One region of the Leucobacter alluvii genome, then DNA from elsewhere that is predicted to be linked to it. Evidence: predicted binding sites of a transcription regulator. Region 1 holds the regulator's gene; the other holds the start of a gene.
What was found. The regulator HrcA, encoded in region 1, represses chaperone genes, less so after heat shock. The targets are predictions, from matches to a motif close to TTNGCACTCGNNNNNNNCGAGTGCNAA.
Positions count from the first base shown of each region.

Region 1 (11,382 bases):
GCGAGTTAGAGCGATGCCACCTGAGCGGCGAGCTTCGACTTGCGGTTCGCGGCCTGGTTCTTGTGGATGACGCCCTTCGAGGCGGCCTTGTCCAGCTTGCGGCCGGCGGTCTTCAGCTTGGCCTCGGCTACCGACTTGTCGCCGGCTGCGATCGCCTCGCGAGCTGCGCGCACGACGGTGCGGAGTTCGCTCTTGTACGCCTTGTTGCGCTCGGTCGCCTTGCGGTTGGTCTTGATGCGCTTGATCTGCGACTTGATATTTGCCACGTTGAGATGTGTCCTTTAGATCCGGTTGACGGGTTGTTCCGCGCGGTGAGAGAGGGCACCTTACGGGTGGTGTGGTAAGAACCACACGCAAGCCAAGAGCCGAGTCTAGCAGAAGCTCGGCGTCGATCCCAGTGGCCGTGCGGTCGCGGCATCGGCGCGCCGCGGCGGGACTACAGCGCGCCCGCGATCAGCTCGACGTCGTCGCCGACCCGGATGTCGCCCCAGGCGGCGCTCCCGAGCTCGGTTCCGGCAGGCATGGGGGCCGGAAGGTCGCGGGGGAGCAGGAGCGTGCCGAGCGTCGGCTCCCGTTGCCCGATGCGCTGGGTCAGGGTGGTGAGCACCCGTGCGTCGCGTGCGCCCGTCTCCGGGTTCGCATGGGTGGCGAGACATCGGACGATGGGTTCTGCCGTGCGGAACTCGAGTTCGCCGATGCGCACCGCCCCGCGCCACTCGAGCTCCTCCCAGGCCTCGACGCCGTCGATGACGATGTTCGAACGGAAGCGGCGGTCATCGAGTGCGGGGTCTGTAGCGCTGGAAGGATCGGGATCGCCCCCGGAGGCGGTGAGTTCGGGAGTGCCGCCGTCGGTTCGCTCGATCACTGCGCTGAGTGCGAGTACGCTGGCGCGGCCGTGCAGCGACACGTAGCCCTGCTCGCGATCCTGGAACCGCGCGTGCTCGCCGTCGCCGACGAGTTCGAGCGGCAGCCTGCCGGGGCGCTGCAACCGCTTCCCCTCACGCGTGCCGAGCACGAACTCGGTCATCACATCGGAGAGGTGCTTGCGGCCGGCGTCATCGAGCGCGGCGGAGACCATGACGGAGGTGCCGCTGAAGATGGTGACGTGGCGCTCGGCGGCGTCGAACTCGAGTCGCAATGCGGCGAGGGCCGGGAAGTCCTGGAGCGCCAGGCCCTGCGCCTTCGGCCAGTAGTCGAGCCCGTCGCGCTGTTCGGGAAGCGCTGCCTCTGCGAAGCGGAAGGCGAGCACCCGGTCGCCGACGATGCGCCCGTCGCGCTGCACGGTGAGTCGTTCGCGGCGTTCCGGAGTGAATCCTTTGACGGGGTAGCGATACAGGGCGACGACGCGAGGCATTTGCATATTCTCTCAGGAACGGCCGGACTCGGGGAATGCGGCGTCGTGTCCGGCGCACGAACCCGCTCCCGCGCGTGCGATAATTGCGAACAATGTCTCCACGCAGCCTGAACCCTCCAGTACCGGCGTCGACCGACCCCGCGAAGATTCGCAACTTCTGCATCATCGCGCACATCGACCACGGGAAGTCGACCCTGGCCGACCGCATGCTTCAGGTGACGGGCACCGTTCCCGATCGCGAGATGCGCGCGCAGTACCTCGACCGCATGGATATCGAGCGCGAGCGCGGCATCACCATCAAGTCGCAGGCGGTGCGCATGCACTGGGCGACCGATGCGGGCGACTTCGCGCTCAACATGATCGACACCCCGGGGCACGTCGACTTCAGCTACGAGGTCTCGCGCTCGCTCGCGGCGTGCGAAGGGGCGATCCTGCTCGTGGACGCCGCGCAGGGCATCGAAGCGCAGACGCTCGCGAATCTCTACCTCGCCATGGAGAACGATCTCGAGATCATTCCGGTGCTCAACAAGATCGACCTGCCTGCGGCCGATCCTGAGCGCGTCTCGCGTGAGATCGCCGACCTCATCGGCGGCCGTCCTGAAGACATCCTGAAGGTGTCGGGGAAGACCGGCGCCGGTGTCGAAGAACTGCTCGACAGCGTGGTGCATCGGATCCCGGCTCCGGTCGGCAGCGCCGATGGGCCGCCGCGCGCGATGATCTTCGACTCCGTCTACGACCCGTATCGCGGCGTCGTCACCTATGTGCGCATGATCGATGGCAATCTGTCGCCGCGCGAGAAGGTGCAGATGATGTCGACCGGCTCGGAGCACGAAGCCCTCGAAGTGGGCGTCTCGGCACCCGAGCCCACGCCGACGAAGGGACTCGCCGTCGGCGAGGTGGGCTACCTCATCACGGGTGTGAAAGACGTGCGGCTCTCCAAGGTGGGGGACACGGTCACCGCGAAGCGCAAGCCTGCGACCGAGGCGCTGCCCGGGTACACCGACCCGAAGCCGATGGTCTTCTCGGGGCTCTACCCGCTCGACGGGAGCGACTACCCCGTGCTGCGCGAGGCGCTCGACAAGCTGAAGCTCGAAGACGCTGCGCTGCAGTACGAGCCGGAGACCTCAGTGGCTCTCGGCTTCGGATTCCGCTGCGGATTTCTCGGGCTCCTCCACCTCGAGATCATCTCCGAGCGCCTGCGGCGGGAGTTCGATCTCGACCTCATCGCGACGGCTCCGAGCGTGATCTACCAGGTCACGACCGACGACGGGCGCGAGATCACCGTGACGAATCCGTCGGAGTACCCCGATGGCAAGATCTCGAGCGTGCGCGAGCCCGTCGTGAAGACGGCCATTCTGGCGCCCAAGGACTACGTCGGCGCGATCATGGAGCTCTGCCAGAGCCGCCGCGGCAATCTGCTGGGAATGGAGTACCTGGGCGAGCGCGTCGAGCTGCGCTACAGCATTCCGCTCGGCGAGATCGTCTTCGACTTCTTCGACCACCTGAAGAGTCGCACCCAGGGCTACGCGAGCCTCGACTACGAGCCGATGGGCGAGCAGGAGGCGGACCTGGTGAAGGTGGACATTCTGCTACAGGGAGAAGCTGTCGACGCCTTCAGCGCGATCGTGCACCGCGACAACGCGTACTCGTACGGCACGATGATGGCCGAACGCCTGCGCAAGCTCATCCCGCGCCAGCAGTTCGAAGTGCCGATCCAGGCCGCGATCGGCGCGCGCGTGATCGCCCGCGAGACGATTCGCGCGATCCGCAAGGACGTGCTGGCGAAGTGCTACGGCGGCGACATCAGTCGCAAGCGCAAGCTGCTTGAGAAGCAGAAAGAGGGCAAGAAGCGCATGAAGATGGTGGGCCGCGTCGAGGTGCCGCAGGAGGCCTTCATCGCCGCGCTCTCCGGGGATGTGGAGGGGAAGGAAGGGGGCAAGCGATGAGCAAGGATCAGCCGGCCCGCCGCAGCAGCCACGTGGAGATGCCGGTCGCTTATGCGGCCGTCGGAGCTTCGAAAGACCCCGACATCGTTCGGTTCCCGCCCGAGGGCATGACCCCGTACGAGGAGGAGCTCCGCCTCGGAAGCGGCCAGGAGCGATTCTTGATCGCGTCCAGCCTGCTGATGACCTGGGGCGCGCAGCGCGGATCCGGCGTGCGTGTGACCGACATCGTTCGAGGCGCTGGTTCGGAATACGTGGGCCCGAGCTTCAACGGTGACGGAATGCCGGAGGCCGCTGGTGAGGTCGAGGAGCAGTTCGGCCCAGACGGCGAACCGTACATCGTCTCGGGAACCACCGCGGTGCTGCACTTCGAGGGGCAGGATCCCCGAAACGTGCTCGTGGTGTACACCGTGGACGAGGAGCGCCGCGTCGGGTTCGCGTGGGGGACCGGTGACGAAGCCGGCGCTGTCGGCGAGCAGCTCTTCCTGATCGAGTTCCGCGCCGACGACACGGTGTGGGCCGTCGCCCGCGGGTTCGTCGCAGCGCCGAAGAACGGTTTGCTCGGCCTGCGCGGCCGCGCGGACGTCCGTGCCGCGCTCGATGCCGTCAAGCGCGGGATCGCCGCGCTCGCTCCCGGTGCTCAGCCCGTTCCGGATCTCGGCCCGGCCGTGCAGGCGGAGACCCCCGCGGCGGAGCCAGCTGTCGATGCGGCGCCGGATGCCGAGCCCGAGGCTGCGCCCGAGCCTGTACAGGCGACCGAGCCCGAGGCTGAGCCCGAGCCCGAGCCCGAGCCCGAGCCCGAGCCCGAGCCTGAGGCTGCTCCCGAGCCCGAGCTTGCGCAGGCGTCGGATGGCATCGCGGAGCAAGACGACGCCCCCGGCCATCTGCCGGGCGCCGACGCGAACGGCCCGACTCACCAGCGCCGACCCAGTAGACGGTCGTGATGAGGGGGCAGTTCTGCCCCGAGTGGAACGCAGGATCGGGAGACCGCCGTGCCGAGCGCGCTGCCTGAGGGAGACCCCGCCCCGGAGGACTGCGCGCTCCCACCCGAGGTCGCGGTCGGCGCGCATGCCCGCAACTTCGGCGTGTACGTGCACGTGCCGTACTGCCGAGTGCGCTGCGGATACTGCGATTTCAACACGTACACGGCCAGTGAGCTCGGCGGCACCTCGCGGGGCGACTACGCCGCGCAGGTGGAGCAGGAGCTGACCCTGGGCGGCCGCGTGCTGCGACTCGCCGGGCTTCCGGAACGGCAGGTATCGACCGTGTTCTTCGGCGGGGGCACGCCGACGCTGCTGCCGGCCGACGATCTCGCTCGCATGCTCGGGCGCATCCGGGCTGAGTGGGGGCTGGCCGACGGGGCTGAGGTGACGACGGAGGCGAATCCCGACTCGGTCGACGCCGAGTACCTGCGAACGCTGGCCGACGCGGGATTCACGCGCGTGAGTTTCGGCATGCAGTCCGCCGTGCCGCACGTGCTCGCGACGCTCGACCGCACGCACACCCCTGAGCGCGTGCCGCTGGTCACGCAGTGGGCGCGCGATGCCGGGCTCCAGGTGAGCGTCGATCTCATCTACGGCACGCCGGGCGAGAGCCTCGCTGATTGGGAGCGCTCGATCGATGCAGCGCTCGCCTGCGAACCCGACCATATCTCGGCCTACGCGCTGATCATCGAGCGCGGCACGAAGCTCGCCGCGCAGATCCGACGCGGGGAGGTCGCCGCCCCCGACGAGGACCTGCACGCCGACATGTACGAGCTCGCCGACGCCCGCTTCGCGGAGGCGGGTTTCTCCTGGTATGAGATCAGCAACTGGTCGCGCTCGCCGGAGACGCGGTCGCGCCACAACCTCTCGTACTGGACGGGTGAGGACTGGTGGGCGGCCGGCCCCGGAGCCCACAGCCACGTGGGCGGAGTGCGGTGGTGGAACGTGAAGCATCCGGGCGCATACGCGCAGCGCATGGCGCAGGGCGTCTCGCCCGCGCATTCGCGCGAGACCCTGTCGGAGGCGGCTCGGCGAGAGGAGCGCATCCTGCTCGAGACCAGGATCGTCGACGGGCTTCCCGCTGACGTGCTGAGCGCCGACGAACGTCGCTCGATCCCGCAGCTCATCGCGGACGGGCTCCTCGACGGGCGGGCCGCGATCGCCGGACGCCTCGTTCCCACGCTGCGCGGGCGACTGCTCGCCGACACCGTCGTGCACCGACTGCTGGGCGGCTGATCCCATCCCCGTCGGGGCTGCGGGACGCCGCTCGTGGACCCCTCGCACGACCGTGTTCGCTGGGAGCGGTAGCGGTCGCATGCCACCGTGCCTGCGCTAGACTTGGCACTCGGAACAAGTGAGTGCCAGGGTCAGGAGGGGCGATGGTTTCGGAGCGCAGCCTCGCGGTATTGCACGCGATCGTGGGCGATTACGTGTCGTCGAACGAGCCCGTCGGGTCGAAGGCGATCGTCGATCGCCACAGCTTCGGCGTCTCCGCAGCGACCATTCGCAATGACATGGCCCTGCTCGAGGAAGACGAGCTCATTGCGCAGCCGCACACGTCCTCGGGCCGCGTGCCGACGGACAAGGGGTACCGGCTCTACGTCGACACGCTCGCACGCATTCGTCCGTTGAGTTCGGCGCAGCGATCCGCGATCGAGCGCTTCCTCGGCGAGTCGTCGGACCTCGACGACGTCATGGCGCGCACGGTGCGCATGCTCTCCCAGCTCACCAACCAGGTCGCGGTCGCGCAGTACCCGTCGCTGCGCCGCACGGTCGTGCGTCACATCGACCTCGTCGCGATCGGCGAGGATCGGGTGCTCAGCGTCCTGATTCTCGGCAGCGGAGTGGTGGAGCAGCAGGTGGCCCTCCTTCCAGCCTCGCGCGTCACGGAGGCGTGGGTGCACGGCCTCCGGCAGCGCATCGCCGATGCGGCGGTGGGCAGCGACGTCGAGACGGCTGCGGGTGCGGTGACGCGTCTCGTGGAGGATCTGCCGCTCTGGTCGCAACCAGACGAGTCCGATCTCGTGCGCCGCGTGCTCGCGGTGGTGTCGGGGCAATTGCAGGCCAACCGCAATGACCGCATCGCCGTTGCTGGCGCCGCGAACCTCTCCCGACCGGATGGCGAGTTCGCCGGATCGCTGCCCGTCGTGCTCGAAGCCATTGAGGAGCAGGTCACCCTGCTTCGACTTCTCGGCGAGCTGGTGCACGACGACCGCGATGTCTCGGCGTCGATCGGTCGTGAGAACGAGGCCTACGGGCTCTCAGAGACCTCGATCATCGCGTCGAAGTACGAGGACGGCATCGCGATCTCGAAACTCGGCGTATTGGGGCCGCTGCGTATGGACTACGCCGGCAACATCGCCACAGTGCGCGCGATCGCGCGCTACCTCAACCGATTCTTGGGGGAGGAGCGGTAGCCGCCGCTCCTCCTGCCCACCCGACGACACCCCTACCTGAGGAGCGATATAGCGTGGCCGATCATTACGAGACCCTCGGCGTCTCCCGCGAAGCGAGCGCCGAAGAGATCAAGAAGGCCTATCGGCGGCTGGCACGCCAGTTGCACCCGGACGTGAACCCGAGCGAGGACGCGGCCGAGCAGTTCAAGAGCGTGACGCATGCGTACGACGTGCTGAGCGACCCCGAGCAGCGGCAGCACTACGACATGGGCGGCTCGCAGGGGGGCGCCGCCGGGTTCGGCGACATCTTCGAGACCTTCTTCGGCGGCGCCGGATTCGGCGGTGCGGGTCAGCGCGGTCCGCGTTCGCGCTCGGAGCGCGGGGACGACGCGATGATCCGGGTCGACGTCTCGCTCGAAGACGTCATCTTCGGCACGCAGCGCGAGATCACCGTGAACACGGCGGTGCTCTGCGAAGTCTGCCAGGGCAGTTGCTGCCAGCCGGGCACGCATCCCGTCACCTGCGACGTCTGCGGTGGCCAGGGGCAGGTGCAGCGCCAGGTACGGTCGCTCTTCGGCAATGTGGTCACCATGCACCCGTGCGGCAGCTGCCAGGGGTACGGCACCATCATCGAGCATCCCTGCGTGCAGTGCGCGGGCAAGGGGCGCGTGCGCGAGCGCCGCACCTTCCCCATCGAGGTTCCCTCCGGCATCGACACCGGCACGCGCCTGCAGATGCGCGGCGGCGGCGAGGTGGGCCCCGGCGGCGGGCCGAACGGCGACCTGTTCATCGAGTTCCGCGTGATGCATCACGACATCTTCAGCCGTGACGGCAATGACCTGCTGTGCACGATGCAGCTCTCCATGACCGATGCGATTCTCGGCGCCGATGCGAAGCTCGCGGGCCTCGACGGCGAGGTCGAGGTCGAGGTCGAGCCGGGGGTGCAATCCGGAGACATGCTCACGGTTCGCGGTCGCGGGATCCAGGGACTGCGCAGCACGACGCGCGGTGATCTGAAGATCGCCGTGCAGGTCGCCACGCCGACGAAGCTCTCGAATCGGGAGAAGGATCTGGTGCGGCAGCTCGCCTCGCTGCGCAAGGACGATGCTCCGCACCTCGGCGAATTCCATCAGGGCTTCTTCGGCAAGATTCGCGACCGCTTCTTCCGTCAGGGCTGAGCGTGGCCAACCTCTACTACCGCGAAGACCTCGACGCTTCCGACATCGTTCCGGGGTCGCTCGTCGAGGTGAGCGGTGATGAGGGACGTCACGCCGTACGCGTGAGCCGCCTGCGCGTCGGCGAGCGGACGGCGATCGGCGACGGTGCCGGCGCACTGGGGGACGGCGCGGTCGAGTCGGTCGCGAAGGATCGCTTCACCGTGCGCATCGATCGCGTCATTCCGTCAGCGCCGCCCGCCGGTCCGCGTCTGGTGCTCGTGCAGGCGCTCGCGAAGGGCGACCGAGACGAGCGAGCCGTGGAGCAGGCGACCGAGTTCGGCGTCGATGCCATCGTGCCGTGGCAGGCCGCGCGTTCCGTCTCCCGCTGGGATGGCTCCGGTGCCCAGGAGAGGATCGCGAAGGGGCTCGCGAAGTGGAGGCGCGTCGCGCGAGAGGCGTCGAAGCAATCGATGCGCGCGCGCATTCCCGAAGTGCGCGTGCCGGTTTCGCTCGACGGATTGCGCGAGATCGCGAGCCGCGAGCAGGAGACGGTCGTCGTGCTGCACCCGCGCGGCACCTCTCGGGTCTCGACGTGGGCGCGGTCCGCAGCCGAATCCGCGCACCCGGCTGATGAGCTGCTGCTCGTCGTCGGACCGGAGGGCGGGTTCGCCGGCGACGAGCTCGACGGGTTGGAGGAAGCCGGAGCATCGATTCTGCTCCTCGGCGACACGGTGCTCCGGACCTCCTCCGCCGGTCCCGCTGCGCTCGCGGTGCTGAATGCGGCGTTCCAGCGCTGGTGAGCCGGGCCGCCGCTGATCAGCGCCGCCGGAAGCGAGGATCCGCCTCGACGCGTGCGTGGGAATCCGAGTCGCCGTGATTGTCGCCGGTGAGGGTCGTCTCATCGAATGGCGCCTCCCCGCGGAGCACTCGATGCACGCGCTGCATATCGACCTGCTTCGTCCATGATCCGAGGAGCAGCGTCGCAACAGCGTTGCCGGTGAAGTTGGTGAGCGCCCGCCCTTCCGACATGAAGCGGTCGATGCCGACGATCACGCCGACCCCGTCGACGAGCTCAGGCCGGTACGCCTGCAATCCGCCCGCGAGTGTCGCGAGTCCCGCGCCCGTCACACCGGCGGCTCCCTTCGAAGCGATGATCATGAAGACGAGCAGCCCGATCTGCTCGCTGAGGCTCATGGGGTCTCCCATTCCGGCGGCGATGAAGAGCGAGGCCATGGTCAGGTAGATCGCGGTGCCGTCGAGGTTGAACGAGTACCCCGTGGGGACCGTGATGCCGACGACGGGTTTCGAGACTCCGAGGTGTTCCATCTTCGCGATCAACCGCGGCAGGGCCGATTCGGATGACGACGTGCCCACGATCAGCAGGTACTCGCGTCCGAGGTACTTCATGACTGCGAAGATGTTGACGCGCGTGACCGCATAGAGCAGGGTGCCGAGCACTCCGACGATGAAGACGATGCAGGTGATGTAGAAGCCGAGCATGAGCACTCCGAGGCTCCAGATCGCTGCGATCCCGGTCTTCCCGACGACAGCCGCGATGGCCCCGAATGCTCCGAGCGGGGCGAGCCAGAGGATCATGCTGAGAATGCGGAAGACCAGCGTCTGCAGGTGCTTGATGGCGTCCATGACGGGCGTCGCGCGTTCGCCGAGGCCCTGGAGCGCGAAGCCCGCGAGGAGAGCGATGAAGAGGACCTGGAGCACGCTCTCGCCCGTGAACGCGGAGAAGAACGTCGTCGGGATGATGCCGAGCACGAAATCCTGCGTGCTGCTGCTTTCGCCCGTGACCGTGTACTCCGCTCCCTGCATGTCGAGGCCCGTTCCCGGGTGGAGCAGGTTGCCGACGACCAGGCCGATCGCCAGAGCGAATGTGGACATGGTCATGAAGTAGGCGAGGGCGAGCCCGCCGATCTTTCCGACCGTCGCGGCCGTGGCGATGGAGCCGACGCCGATGACGATGGTGCAGAAGATGATCGGCGCGATCATCATCTTGATGAGTCCGACGAATGCCTTGCCGAGTGGTTCGAGACCGACGGCGAAATCGGGCGCCACGAGCCCGATCACGGCTCCGAGCACGACCGCGATGACCACGGCGACGTAGAGCCAAGTGTGTTTGTCCCACCCCCTCCGGCGGGGTTTGCGCGGTGCCGATCGGGATCCGGTGAGTGCTGTCGCGGCCATGCTGCTCCTTCTGAGAACGCCGTTGTCCATGTCGATCGCATCCGGCGTGCCGCTCCGGCAGCACCGCGATGCGCTGATCACGCTAAGCCGCTCGCGCGGTGCCCGGGCGTTTCGGGCTTATCGGACCCGCAATCCAGCGGCAGCGCGTGCCCGGCCCGACGTGACCGTGCGATAATGTGACCTATGAGTCACGGCCGACCATCGAGCGCGACCTCGCGCGTCTTCGTCATCCTGCTCGGCGGAGCGCTCACCGTGAGCGTCATCGTCACCGCAGTCCTCATGTGGGATAGCCGGCGGGCCGAGTACCGACGCACTGAGCGCGCCACCCAGGCTCTGGCAGTCGCAATCGCCGCGGCGCCCGAAACTGCTGAGGCGCTGGCGGGGCCGATCGAATCAGAACGAGTGACAGCCCTGCAGCAGCGGATGTCGGAGCTCCGACGGGACGTCGGAGTGAGCTACGTCACGGTGATGGATGCCAGGGGAAGACGGTTCACGCACCCCGATCCGGAAGAGATCGGGAAACGGTACCGCGGTACCATACCGGACAGGCCGGAGCGCTTCACCGAGCGCTGGACGGGGACGCTTGGCCCGTCGATCCGCACGATCGCTCCGGTCGCCGGGCCATCCGGGTCGACGATCGGATGGGTATCGGTCGGAATCACCGTGACCTCGGTCGCTCAGGAGATCTCGCGCGAGATTCCCCTCGCCCTTGCCGTGAGCGGAGCCTTCGCCGTGACCGGCGGCGTCGCAGCATTCGGAGCCGGAAGAATCACACGCCGCATCACCGGCGACCTGTCGGCCGAAGCGGTTCGCGACGCGATCATCTCTCACGATTCGCTGCGGACGCTCAGCGAGTCGCTCAGGGCGCAGACCCACGAGCACGCGAACCGCCTGCACGCCGCGATCGCCCTGCTCGAACTGGGGCGGAAGGACGAGGCCGTCGAGATGCTCGCGGCGACGGCGCATCGCAGCCAGGAACTGGCCGACCTCGTGGCGGCGCCTGACGCGCTCGAACCGGCCGTCAGCGCACTGATCGTCGGCAAAACGGCGCAGGCCGCCGAGCGGGGCGTCTCCATCGCCGTCGATATCGACCCGGAGCTCCCGGATCTTCCGATCGAGGCGATGGAACTCGTATCCGTCATCGGCAACCTGCTGGACAATGCGATCGACGCGGCCGCGACGAGCAGCACTCGCTCCCGAGAGGTCGCGCTGCGGATGCGCGCGGGCGCTCCTGGCGAGGGAGTGATCGACGTCTCGGATTCGGGTGATGGCTTCTCCGGTGAAGCTCGAAGCGGCATGTTCGAGTGGGGCGTCTCGACGAAGCGGTCATCGACCGACCGCGAGGTGGAGGGG
Region 1 covers NZ_BAAAOP010000005.1:464,703-476,084, forward strand. Annotated here, with positions in the region: gene rpsT (30S ribosomal protein S20) at 6-266, opposite strand; gene ABFX18_RS06680 (MOSC domain-containing protein) at 437-1,354, opposite strand; gene lepA (translation elongation factor 4) at 1,447-3,300, shown strand; gene ABFX18_RS06690 (DUF1990 domain-containing protein) at 3,297-4,241, shown strand; gene hemW (radical SAM family heme chaperone HemW) at 4,290-5,516, shown strand; gene hrcA (heat-inducible transcriptional repressor HrcA) at 5,660-6,697, shown strand; gene dnaJ (molecular chaperone DnaJ) at 6,751-7,854, shown strand; gene ABFX18_RS06710 (16S rRNA (uracil(1498)-N(3))-methyltransferase) at 7,857-8,633, shown strand; gene ABFX18_RS06715 (cation:dicarboxylate symporter family transporter) at 8,650-10,029, opposite strand; gene ABFX18_RS06720 (sensor histidine kinase) at 10,213-11,382, shown strand, end outside.

Region 2 (11,382 bases), on a different contig from region 1:
AATATCGGAGGATCTGGCGTCCACGTACACGGAGAAGTCGAAGAGATCGCTGACGGCGAGCGGATGAGCCATCGATGCGGGCTGCAGCACGTTCAGTCCCTCGACGATCAGGATGTCGGGCCGGCGGACGACGGTGTACTCGCCGGGAACGATGTCGTAGACGATGTGGCTGTAGTGGGGCGCCCTGACCTCATCGACGCCGGCTTTCACCTGCGACACGAAGCGGAGCAGACTGCGCCGGTCGTAGGACTCCGGAAAACCCTTGCGGTGGGCGATGCCGCGTCGTTCGAGTTCTGCCGCGGGGTAGAGAAAGCCGTCGGTGGTGATGAGCTCCACCTGCGGCGTCTCAGGCCAGCGCGCCAGCAGATCCCGAAGGATCCTCGCCACAGTGGACTTGCCGACGGCGACCGACCCCGCGATGCCGATGACGAACGGGCTCTGGCGCTCCCCGCCGCGCTGCAAGAACCCCCGGGTGCGCTGATGCATCTCGCGCGCGGCGATCGCGTACTGGTTGATCAACCGGCTCAGCGGGCGGTACACCTGAGACACCTCCGCCATGTCGAGCGGTTCTCCGAGGCCGCGGAACGCTGCGATCTCGCCCTCGCTGAGCGGCATCGGAGTCTCTCCGGCCAACCGGGCCCACTCGTCGCGGCCGATCTCCGTGAACGGAGAAGTGAACTCGGGGCGGATGAGCGGGTGCGTGTCGGTCGTGACGGTTGCACCGGGAGGGGAGATGTTCTGGGTCATCGTGCATCAATGGTGCCACTAAACTAGGCCGCATGTGTGGAATCGTTGGATATATCGGCCCGAACGACACGGTCGAGGTACTGCTGAACGGGCTTCGACGTCTGGAATACCGGGGCTATGACTCCGCCGGCGTGGCCGTCGTCGATACGAACGGATCGCTCTCCGTGCGGAAGCGCTCGGGCAAGCTCGCGCGCCTCGAGGACCTCCTCGAGGCGAGTCCCCTCGACGCCTCGGGCACCGGCATCGGCCACACTCGCTGGGCGACCCACGGCGGACCCACCGATGTGAATGCTCACCCGCATCTGGGCGACGAGGGCAAGCTCGCGGTGATCCACAACGGCATCGTCGAGAACTTCGCGCAGCTGCGCAGCGAAGTGGAGTCGGCGGGCGTTGAGCTGCTGAGCGAGACGGACACCGAGGTCGTCGCGGCGCTGCTCGGCCTCGAGGTCGCACGTCAGGGCGATCTGGAAACGGCTTTCCGCGCCGTGGTCGCACGCCTGCACGGCACGTTCACGCTGCTCGCGATGCACCGCGACGAGCCGGGCAAGGTCCTCGCGGCTCGCCATCACTCACCGCTCGTGATCGGCCTCGGCGATGGCGAGAACTTCCTCGGATCGGACGTCGCCGCCTTCGTGTCGTTCACCAAGCGCGCCGTCGCAGTCGAAGAAGACAGCATCGCGATCATCACGCCCGCCGAGGTGCGCGTGACCGACTTCTCCGGCAACACGGTCGAGTTCGAGGAGTTCGAGGTCGAGTGGGATGCTGACGCGTCCGACAAGGGCGGCTGGTCGTCGTTCATGGCGAAGGAGATCAACGAGCAGGCGGACGCCGTCGGCAACACGCTCCGGGGCCGCATCTCGAGCGCGGGGGTCGAGATTCCCGAGCTGACAGCGCTCGGCGACGACCGCCTGCGCGAGATCGACCGCATCATCATCATCGCCTGCGGCACCGCGTCGTACGCGGGGCACGTCGGTTCCTACGCCATCGAGCAGTGGGCGCGCGTTCCCGTCGAGGTGCAGCTCAGCCACGAGTTCCGGTACCGCGACCCGGTGCTCTCTGACCGCACGCTGGTCATCTCGGTCAGTCAGTCGGGCGAGACCATGGACACCCTGATGGCGGTCAAGTACGCCATCGAGCGCGGGGTCACGACGATCTCGGTCTGCAACACGCAGAGCGCGACCATTCCGCGCGAGTCGGACGCTGCGGTGTACACCCACGCCGGCCCCGAGGTCGCGGTCGCTTCGACCAAGGCGTTCGTCGCCCAGATCACTGCGATCTACCTCATCGGATTGCATCTCGCGCGTGTTCGCGGAACGTTCTCCGCTGAGGAGCAGACGCGAGCCGTCGAGCAGTTCGAGGCGCTGCCCGCGAAGGTGGCGGAGGCGATCGAGACACGCGACCAGATCGCACAGCTCGCGCACTGGATGGCGGACACGCGGTCCGTGCTCTTCCTCGGCCGTCACGTCGGGTACCCGATCGCACTCGAAGGCGCCTTGAAGCTCAAGGAGATCGCCTACATCCACGCGGAGGGCTTCGCCGCCGGGGAGCTCAAGCACGGCCCGATCGCGTTGATCGATCATGGTCAGCCGGTGTTCGTGCTGGTTCCCAGCCCGCGGACGTCGCCGATCATGCACTCGAAGGTCGTCTCGAACATCCAGGAGATCCGCGCCCGTGGCGCACGGGTCATCGCCGTGGTCGAGAAGGGCGATACCGCAGTGCTGCCCTACGCGGACGACGTCGTGCGGTTGCCGCTGGCCGACACCCTCTTCGAGCCGCTCCTGCAGGTCATTCCGCTGCAGTGGTTCGCTCTCGAGCTCTCGACCGCGAAGGGGCTCGACGTCGACCAGCCGCGCAACCTCGCCAAGTCGGTCACGGTCGAGTAGACGATCCGACGAGCAGGGCGAAGCAGGGGGCGCCGGGGCCGGAGAGCTTCGACGTGTGAGGAGCGTGATGATACTCGGAATCGGCGTCGACACCGTCGAAATCGCTCGGTTCGAGCGCACCATCGAACGTACGCCGCGGCTGCGTGCGCGCCTCTTCACCGGGGCTGAGCGCGGCCGACCCGTGCGCTCGCTCGCGGCGCGGTTCGCCGCGAAGGAGGCGCTCATCAAGGCGCTGGGCGGCTCCGATGGTCTGCGGTGGCATGACATGGAGATCGAGCGCACGGACGACCGCGCGCCTTCATTCGTGCGAACGGGCCCGCTGCTCGCCGTGCTCGAACGCAGGCGCGCCGCACTGCCGCACGTGTCGATGACGCACGACGGGGGATTCGCGACGGCGTTCGTCGTCGTCGAAGAGCGGACGACGGGAGCGACGCGGTGACGGTCGAGAAGAGCGTCGAGGAACTGCATCACGTCTCCGATCCCGACGCCATGGGAGCGCTCGGCGCGCGACTCGGACGGGTGCTGCGCGCAGGCGATCTGGTGATCCTCACCGGCCCGCTCGGCGCGGGCAAGACGACATTGACCCGTGGAATCGGCGAAGGGCTCGGAGTACGCGGTCCCGTGCAGAGCCCGACCTTCGTGCTCGCGAGAACGCATCCCTCGCTCGTCGGGGGTGCGCCGCTCGTGCACGTCGATGCGTATCGGCTCGACGGTCCCGATGAGCTCGACGACCTCGACCTCGACTTCGAAGGATCCGTTGTGGTCGCGGAGTGGGGCGCCGGCATCGTCGACACCAGAACGGACTGGATCGAGATCGTGATCGAGCGCCCGGTCGGGGCCGACGATCCGGATCCCGTATTCGACGGCAATGCCCCGCAGGCGGGGAAGGGTGCCGCTGCTGAGATGGAAGACTGGTCGCAGACGCTGATCGAACCGCGTCGGATCACCGTCAACGGGTACGGTCCGCGCTGGGCCGGAGGAGTGCTGGGATGAACGTGAACGCGCCGGAGCTCGGGGAGCACGTGCTGCTCGCGATCGATACCGCCATCGGTACGACCGTCGCACTCGGAGCGAGCGGTCGCATCCGCGTGGCGGTGAGCGATGACCCCAGGGGGCACGCCGAGGCCATCGGCCGACTGCTCGATGAGGTGTTCCGCGCGACCGGCACGCATCCTGCCCGGGTGACGGGAGTCGTCGCGGGAATCGGGCCGGGCCCGTTCACGGGACTCAGGGTGGGCATCGCGGCCGCCCACGCATTCGCGCTGGGGCGAGGCGTCCCAGTGCTCCCCGTGCAGGGCCACGCCGCAGTCGCGCTCGACGCGTTCGAACAGGGCGCTCCCGAGCATCTGCGCGTGGTGCAGGACGCGCGCAGGCGAGAGCTCTTCGTGACGGAGTTCTCCGCGCTCGACGAGGCCGGACTGCCCGTCGCCACCGCAGGTCCGTCTCTGCTGACCCGTGCCGAATACGTCGAGCGTCCGGGCGACATCTGGCCCGAGCGCATTCCAGCAGCCTCGCTCGTGCGGGTGGCGGCCCGCCGCCTCGCGTCGAACCGTCCGTTCGACGACGACCGTGCGCTCTACCTCCGGGCCCCGGATGTCGCGCAACCTACTGCGCCGAAGCGGGTCTCGACATGAGCGCGTCCGACACGAGCCCGGCGGCCGCGGGCCCGGTGCTGCGCAGCGCGACTCTGGATGACCTCGATGCCGTCTGGTCGCTTGAGACATCCGTGTTCGGCGCCGAAGCCTGGAGCCGCTCGATGATGCGCGAAGAGCTCGTCGGCGACCACCGCGACTACCGTGTGCTCGTCGACGGGCGCGGTCGGGTGCTGGGGTACGCCGGCATGCTGGCGCTCGGGGCGGAAGCGGATATTCAGACCATCGCCGTGCATCCGGACGTGCGCGGGACCGGGCAGGGCCGTCGTCTCATCGATGCGCTGCTCGACGGGGCCGAAGCGCGCGGGGTGAACGAGGTGTTTCTGGAGGTGCGCGCCGACAACCCGGTGGCGCAGAAGCTCTACGAGAGCCTCGGATTCGAAGGGATCGGCACGCGACCGCGGTACTACCAACCCGAAGGCGTCGATGCCATTGTGATGCGGCTCGCGATGGGCGGGCGCACACGGAGCGGACGGGCGATGGGGGATCAGGCATGACGAGCACGGACCCGCTCGTTCTCGGCATCGAGACGAGCTGCGATGAGACCGGTGTGGGCATCGTGCGCGGGCGCACGCTGCTCGCCAATGCGATCGCCTCGTCCATGGACGAGCACGCGAGATACGGCGGCGTCGTTCCGGAGGTCGCTGCGCGAGCGCACCTCGAAGCGATGACCCCGACGATCGAGCGCGCCCTGACGGTTGCCGGCGTTGCGCTCGAAGAGCTCGACGCCATCGCGGTTACCTCGGGCCCGGGGCTCGCGGGCGCCCTGATGGTGGGAGTCTCAGCTGCGAAAGCTCTGGCGGTGGCGCTCGACAAGCCGCTGTACGCGGTGAACCACCTGGTCGGCCACGTCGGCGCCGACCTGCTGCACGGCGACGGACTGCGCGGAGCCGTGGGCGCCGTCGGCGAGCTCGAGCTTCCGACGATCGCCCTGCTCGTCTCCGGGGGCCACACCTCGCTGCTGCTCGTGCGCGATCTCGTGTCCGACGTCGAGATGCTCGGCGAGACGATCGACGATGCCGCAGGGGAGGCGTTCGACAAGGTCGCACGCCTGCTCGGTCTGCCGTACCCGGGAGGCCCCGAGATCGACCGGGTCGCTGCGACGGGTGATCCCCACGCGATTCGCTTCCCGCGCGGCCTCACGCTGCCGAAGGATCTGGAGCGTCACCGCTACGATTTCTCGTTCTCGGGACTGAAGACATCGGTCGCGCGATGGGTCGAGAAGCGCGTGGCGGCCGGGGAATCGGTGCCGGTGGCGGACGTGGCGGCCAGTTTCCGGGAGGCCGTCGCCGACGTGCTGCTGACGAAGGCGGTCGCGGCCTGCAGCGACCTCGGGGTGCCGCGCCTCTTGCTCGGCGGGGGTGTCGTCGCCAACGCGCGCGTCCGCGAGCTGGCGACGGAGCGAGCGGCGACGGCGGGGATCGAACTGCGCGTTCCGCCGTTGTCGCTCTGCACCGACAACGGCGCGATGATCGCCTCCCTCGGCGCTCAGCTCGTAGCCGGCGGGCATGAGCCGTCCGGGCTCTCCTTCGGAGCCGACTCGACGCTCCCGGTGCAGCAGGTGCAGGTGCTCTGACGGAGAAGCCGCCTGTCAAGGCCGCTTCAGGTCCGGGAGAAAACTCGCCATTCGCTGAAGCTGAACGTTATCTTTGAAGGAAGAATGGGGGAATGCGCCTCATCGACGTTTGATCGAAGGAGAATCATGTCCGACAATCTGCCAGGCAACGACCGCAATTCGAACCCGGTTCCGCCCCCGCCCGCGCCGTCCGGCACCCCGAACGCGCACACTCCGAACGCGCACACCGCGCCGAGCGCTCCGGCGTACGACCCCGCAGCGACGAACCCCGGCGCTCCGGCATACTCGGGCGGTCCTGCTCAGCCGAAGGGGCTCGCGCTCTCGTCGATGATCGTGGGCATCGTGAGCCTCCTGATCTCGTGGCCGGTGAGCATCGTCGGCATCATCGGCGGCGTGGTCGCGCTGGTGCTCGGCATCGTGGCGCGGAAGAAGGGGCAGCCGAAGGGGATGGCCCTCACCGGCATCATCACCGGCGCCCTCGCCATCGTCATCTCGATCATCGCGATGATCGTCGTTGCGCTCGTCATCGGCGCCGCGCTGAACGACCCGAACCTGCAGCAGCAGTTGGAGCAGCTGGACCAGTAACGAGTCCGCTGCATGTGCGAAGGCCCGGGGCGCATCCGCCTCGGGCCTTCCGTGCGATGCACAGGATGCGATCAGCAGCGCTCCGCGAGGAGCGCGCAGTGCTTTCCGGTCTCATCGCGCGTGAGCAGCAGGGTGGCGTGCTCCGCTCCGCGCAGGCGCAGTCGCGCGCGCAAGGCCGCGGGATCGACGTCGGCGCCGCGCTTCTTGATCTCGAGCGTGCCGATGCCCCGCGCGGCGAGCACCCTTCGCAGAGCCTTCTCCTTGACGGGCAGCCGTTCGAGCAGGCGGAAGGTCTGCGCGAACGGCGTTGCGACCAGTTCGTCTCCGGTGAGATACGCGATGCCGGCGCTCATCATGCCAGCGCCCAGATGCTCTGCAAGCGCACCGATGAGACGCGCGCGAATCACGGCCCCATCGGGCTCGTAGAGATACTCGCCCATCGAACGGACGTCGACATCGGGAGCATCGCCAGACGCCGTCATCTCGTGAATCTCGCCGCCCCGGTGCACCAGTGCCGCGCGAGCGATCCCTGGTCTCGCGAGCGCGCCGAACCAGAGCGCGGTCTCGACGACATGCCCGTCGACGGAGACCCACTGGGCCTCTGCCTCTCCTGGTATGAGGTCTCGATCGAGCCCCGGACCCAGTTTGACGCCCGTCGGCATCCGAGATCCGATGCCGAAGGCGAAATCGAGCGACGGCGAATAGTCGTCGGGGGAGGAGAGGCGGCGGGTCTCGCGGTGTCCAGCGGTGCGCCGCGCGGGATCGAGGAACGCTCCGTCGATTCCCGAGAGGTCGACATCGACGGCGTCGGCCGTGCGCACGCGAGGGGCGCGGCTCCCGCGCCGGGCGGCGACGGTCGCGAGGTTGTGCTCGGCGAGTCGAGCGGTGAACCCATCCAGTTCCACAGCCTCGGGAGCGATGCCATGCTCGAGCATCGCGATCGATTCCGTGCCGATGCCGCAGCCGAGGTCGGCCACCCGTTCGCATCCGGCGTCGCTGAACCGGGCCGCATGTCCGCGCGACACCGAGATCCTGCTCGCCTGCTCCAGCCCAGCCGGAGTGAACAGCAGTTCGCTCGCGAGGGGACCGAACTTCGCACGCGCCCGTTCGCGCAACTGCGCCTGCGTGAGGAGGGCGGCTGCTTCCTCGGGCGCTCGCCCGAGCGTCCTCAGGCGGCGATTGACCGCGTCCGGTGCGGCGCCGCTCTCGAGTTCGAGGGTCGCCTCGGCGAGAGCGGCGAGACCCTGATCGGTGAGGAGGAACTCCCAACCGGGCGGGGGCTCGACGAATGGGGGCGGCCCCGGAGCCATGCTCCGAGGCCGCCCCGATGCGCTCGGCGCATCAGTCATGTCAGTACGAGGAGTAGGAATCGAAACCTGACAGCGAGCTTCCCAGAGCCGCGAAGATGGTGAAGAGGAAGCCGATGTACACGACGATGAAGAGTGCGAGCAGCACGAAGTAGGCGTAGCTGATGATGAGCCCGGTCAGCGCGATGCCGCGGCCCGAATCACCCGTGCGCTTGATCTGGCTGAGCCCCATGTGCCCGAAGACGATTCCGGCGACGGGGCTCAGGAATGCGAAGATGATCGAGAGGAACGCGAACGTGTTCGTCTTGTCGAGGGTGGTCCCCGTCGGGATGGGCGCCGTCGACCGCGATCCGTACCCCTGCGAGCCGTACGCCTGCGAGCTGTAGCTCTGCGGCGGCTGGTACGCGGGGGGCTGCGGAGCGCTCGTCTGGGGCGGGGTCTGGCCCTGCTGGCCCGGGGTCGCGTCCTGGTCCAGGTGCGGCAGGGGGGTGGTGGGCTGCTCGGGGTACTGAGGCGTGGACATTGCTCCTCCATCGGTTGGCGTCGAATCAAGCGGGTGCGAGCCGCGGACCCGCTGGCGATGCCAGTCCAGGGCGTGATTCCATTCTAGGCACGGCGCACTGTTCGCTGTCGGCGATTCCGTGCCGCGACGCTGGCACTCCCCTTGCACGAGTGCCAACGGGAGCCATAGACTCTGGGTAGACGCGCTCGCATGGGGCGGGCGCGGAAACACTTCAGACATTGGAAAGAGGTCAACCGTGTCGGTCGCCATCAAGCCGCTCGAGGATCGTATCGTTATCAAGCAGGTCGAGGCAGAGCAGACCACCGCTTCCGGTCTCGTGATCCCCGATAGCGCCAAGGAAAAGCCCCAGGAGGGCGAAGTTGTCGCGGTGGGTCCCGGTCGAATCTCCGACTCGGGCACCCGTATCCCGCTCGACGTCGCCACCGGCGACATCGTGATCTACTCGAAGTTCGGCGGCACCGAGGTCAAGGTCGGCGGTGAGGACTACCTCGTCCTCTCCGCTCGCGACATCCTCGCCGTCGTCACCCGCTAACAGCGGCGCTTCCGCAGCGGCCCCGCCGATCCTCCGGGATCGGCGGGGCCGCTGTCGTACCCGGGGGTGCGTCGGGAGTAGACTGCTTCGATGCAGCGGACACGTGCGGGACTCGGATTCGGTCTCGGCGCATATCTCTGGTGGGGCGCGTTCCCCTTCTACTTCGGACTCATCGCGATGGTCGGCCCCCTCGAGGTCGTGCCCTGGCGGGTCGCGACCACGCTGATCTTCTGCGTACTGCTCGTCACCGTCACACGGCGGTGGCAGCGAGTCGCGGTGATCCTGCGCACTCCCAGACTGCTCGGATGGTTCGCGCTCTCCGCGCTCTTCCTGTATGCGAACTGGCAGATCTTCATCATCGGCGTCATGACCGGCCATGTGCTCGAGACGTCGCTCGGCTACTTCATCAATCCGCTGTTCACCATTCTCATCGGAGTCGTGTTCCGCAAGGAGCGCCTCAGCCGCCTGCAGTGGATCGCGGTGATCATCGCGGGCGTCAGCGTGCTGATCGCCGCAATCGCGTACGGCTCCTTCCCATGGATCGCCCTCGGCATCGCGCTCTCCTTCGGTCTCTACGGGGCCGTGCACAAGCACGCGGGCGAAACGGTGGACGGCATCACCGGGCTCACGATCGAGACCTTCGCCACCCTTCCGGTCGCCGCGGTGCAGCTCGGCCTGATCGCGGCGACCTCCGGGTTGACGGCCTTCACGTTCGGCACCGGCATCACCACGCTGGTGCTGTTCAGCGGCATCGTGACCGCCATCCCGCTGATCCTGTTCGGCGAAGCCACCCGACGACTGCCGCTCGCGCACATCGGATTCCTGCAGTTCCTGACGCCGATCCTCGGATTCTTCTACGGTGCATTCGTCACGCAGGAGGAGATCACGACAGGACGCTGGATCGGCTTCATCGGCGTCTGGATCGCGCTCGTGATCCTGATCGTCGACATGGTGCTGCAACTCCGGCGTTCGCCGACGGCGCAGGTCAACACGGCCCCGATTCCCCTAGACTGAGAGACGGTACGGGCGCCGCATCCCGGTCGCCCGCGAATCTCTGAGAGCCCCACCCACTACACAGATAGAGGTTCCATGGAACAGCGTGACCCCTTCGCGTTCACCGGTCTGACCTACGACGATGTGCTGCTGCTGCCCGCGCACACCGACGTCATCCCCAGCGAGGCGGACACCTCGACCCAGCTCACCCGGCGCATCCGGCTCCAGATCCCGTTGATCTCGGCGGCGATGGACACGGTGACGGAGACCCGCATGGCGGTCGCCATGGCACGCAACGGCGGTCTCGGCATCCTGCACCGCAATCTGTCGATCCAGGATCAGGCCGAGATGGTCGACCGGGTGAAGCGCAGCGAAGCCGGCATGATCACGAACCCCGTGACGACCTCCGTCGACGCTTCCGTGGCAGAAGTCGATGCGATCTGCGGTGAGTATCGCGTATCGGGTCTCCCCGTCGTCGACTCCAACGATGTGCTGCTCGGCATCATCACGAACCGCGACATGCGATTCATCGATCCGAAGGACCGCTCCCAGGTGCGGGTCGAGGACGCGATGACGCGCATGCCGCTCATCACCGGGCCTCGCGGGATCTCCCGAGAAGACGCGGCGGCGATCTTCCGCAAGCACAAGATCGAGAAGCTCCCGCTTGTCGACGAAGAGGGTCGTCTCACTGGCCTCATCACGGTGAAGGACTTCGACAAGGAAGAGCAGTACCCGCTCGCCACCAAAGACGAAGCAGGTCGGCTGCGCGTCGGAGCCGCCGTCGGGTTCTTCGGCGACGCATGGAAGCGCGCGAGCGCCCTCGTCGAGGCCGGCGTCGATGTGCTCGTCGTCGACACCGCGAACGGTGACAGCAAGGGCGTGCTCGACATCATCGCGAAGATCAAGGCCGACCCGGCATTCGCTGCCGTCGACGTCATCGGCGGCAACGTCGCGACGTTCGCGGGCGCCAAAGCCATCGTCGATGCCGGCGCAGACGCGGTGAAGGTCGGCGTCGGCCCCGGGTCGATCTGCACGACGCGCGTCATCGCGGGTGTCGGTGTGCCCCAGGTCACGGCAGTGTACGAAGCGGCGAAAGCCGCGACCCCTGCGGGTGTGCCCGTGATCGCCGATGGCGGTCTGCAGCACTCGGGCGACATCGCCAAGGCGCTCGTCGCCGGTGCGTCCTCGGTCATGATGGGCTCCCTGCTCGCCGGTACCGATGAGAGCCCCGGGGATCTGGTCTTCGTCGGCGGCAAGCAGTTCAAGAACTACCGCGGCATGGGATCGCTCGGCGCTCTCCAGACGCGCGGCGAGCGCACGTCGTACTCGAAGGACCGCTACTTCCAGGCGGACGTGCCGAGCGATGAGAAGCTCATTCCTGAAGGCATCGAAGGGCAGGTGCCCTACCGCGGACCGGTCGGAGCCGTCAGCCACCAGATGATCGGCGGCCTGCGTCAGTCGATGTTCTATGTCGGCGCCCGTTCGATCACCGACCTCAAGGAGCGCGGCAACTTCGTGCGCATCACGTCGGCGGGGCTGAAGGAGTCGCACCCGCACGACGTGCAGATGGTCGTCGAAGCGCCG
Region 2 covers NZ_BAAAOP010000012.1:79,691-91,072, reverse strand. Annotated here, with positions in the region: gene coaA (type I pantothenate kinase) at 1-747, opposite strand, end outside; gene glmS (glutamine--fructose-6-phosphate transaminase (isomerizing)) at 780-2,630, shown strand; gene ABFX18_RS11615 (holo-ACP synthase) at 2,698-3,069, shown strand; gene tsaE (tRNA (adenosine(37)-N6)-threonylcarbamoyltransferase complex ATPase subunit type 1 TsaE) at 3,066-3,623, shown strand; gene tsaB (tRNA (adenosine(37)-N6)-threonylcarbamoyltransferase complex dimerization subunit type 1 TsaB) at 3,620-4,264, shown strand; gene rimI (ribosomal protein S18-alanine N-acetyltransferase) at 4,261-4,779, shown strand; gene tsaD (tRNA (adenosine(37)-N6)-threonylcarbamoyltransferase complex transferase subunit TsaD) at 4,776-5,858, shown strand; gene ABFX18_RS11590 (DUF981 family protein) at 5,985-6,443, shown strand; gene ABFX18_RS11585 (THUMP-like domain-containing protein) at 6,515-7,753, opposite strand; gene ABFX18_RS11580 (DUF4190 domain-containing protein) at 7,794-8,273, opposite strand; gene groES (co-chaperone GroES) at 8,509-8,805, shown strand; gene rarD (EamA family transporter RarD) at 8,896-9,819, shown strand; gene guaB (IMP dehydrogenase) at 9,895-11,382, shown strand, end outside.
Region 2: a site for HrcA is predicted at 8,403-8,429, ahead of groES (co-chaperone GroES). Genes of this name have one in related genera too.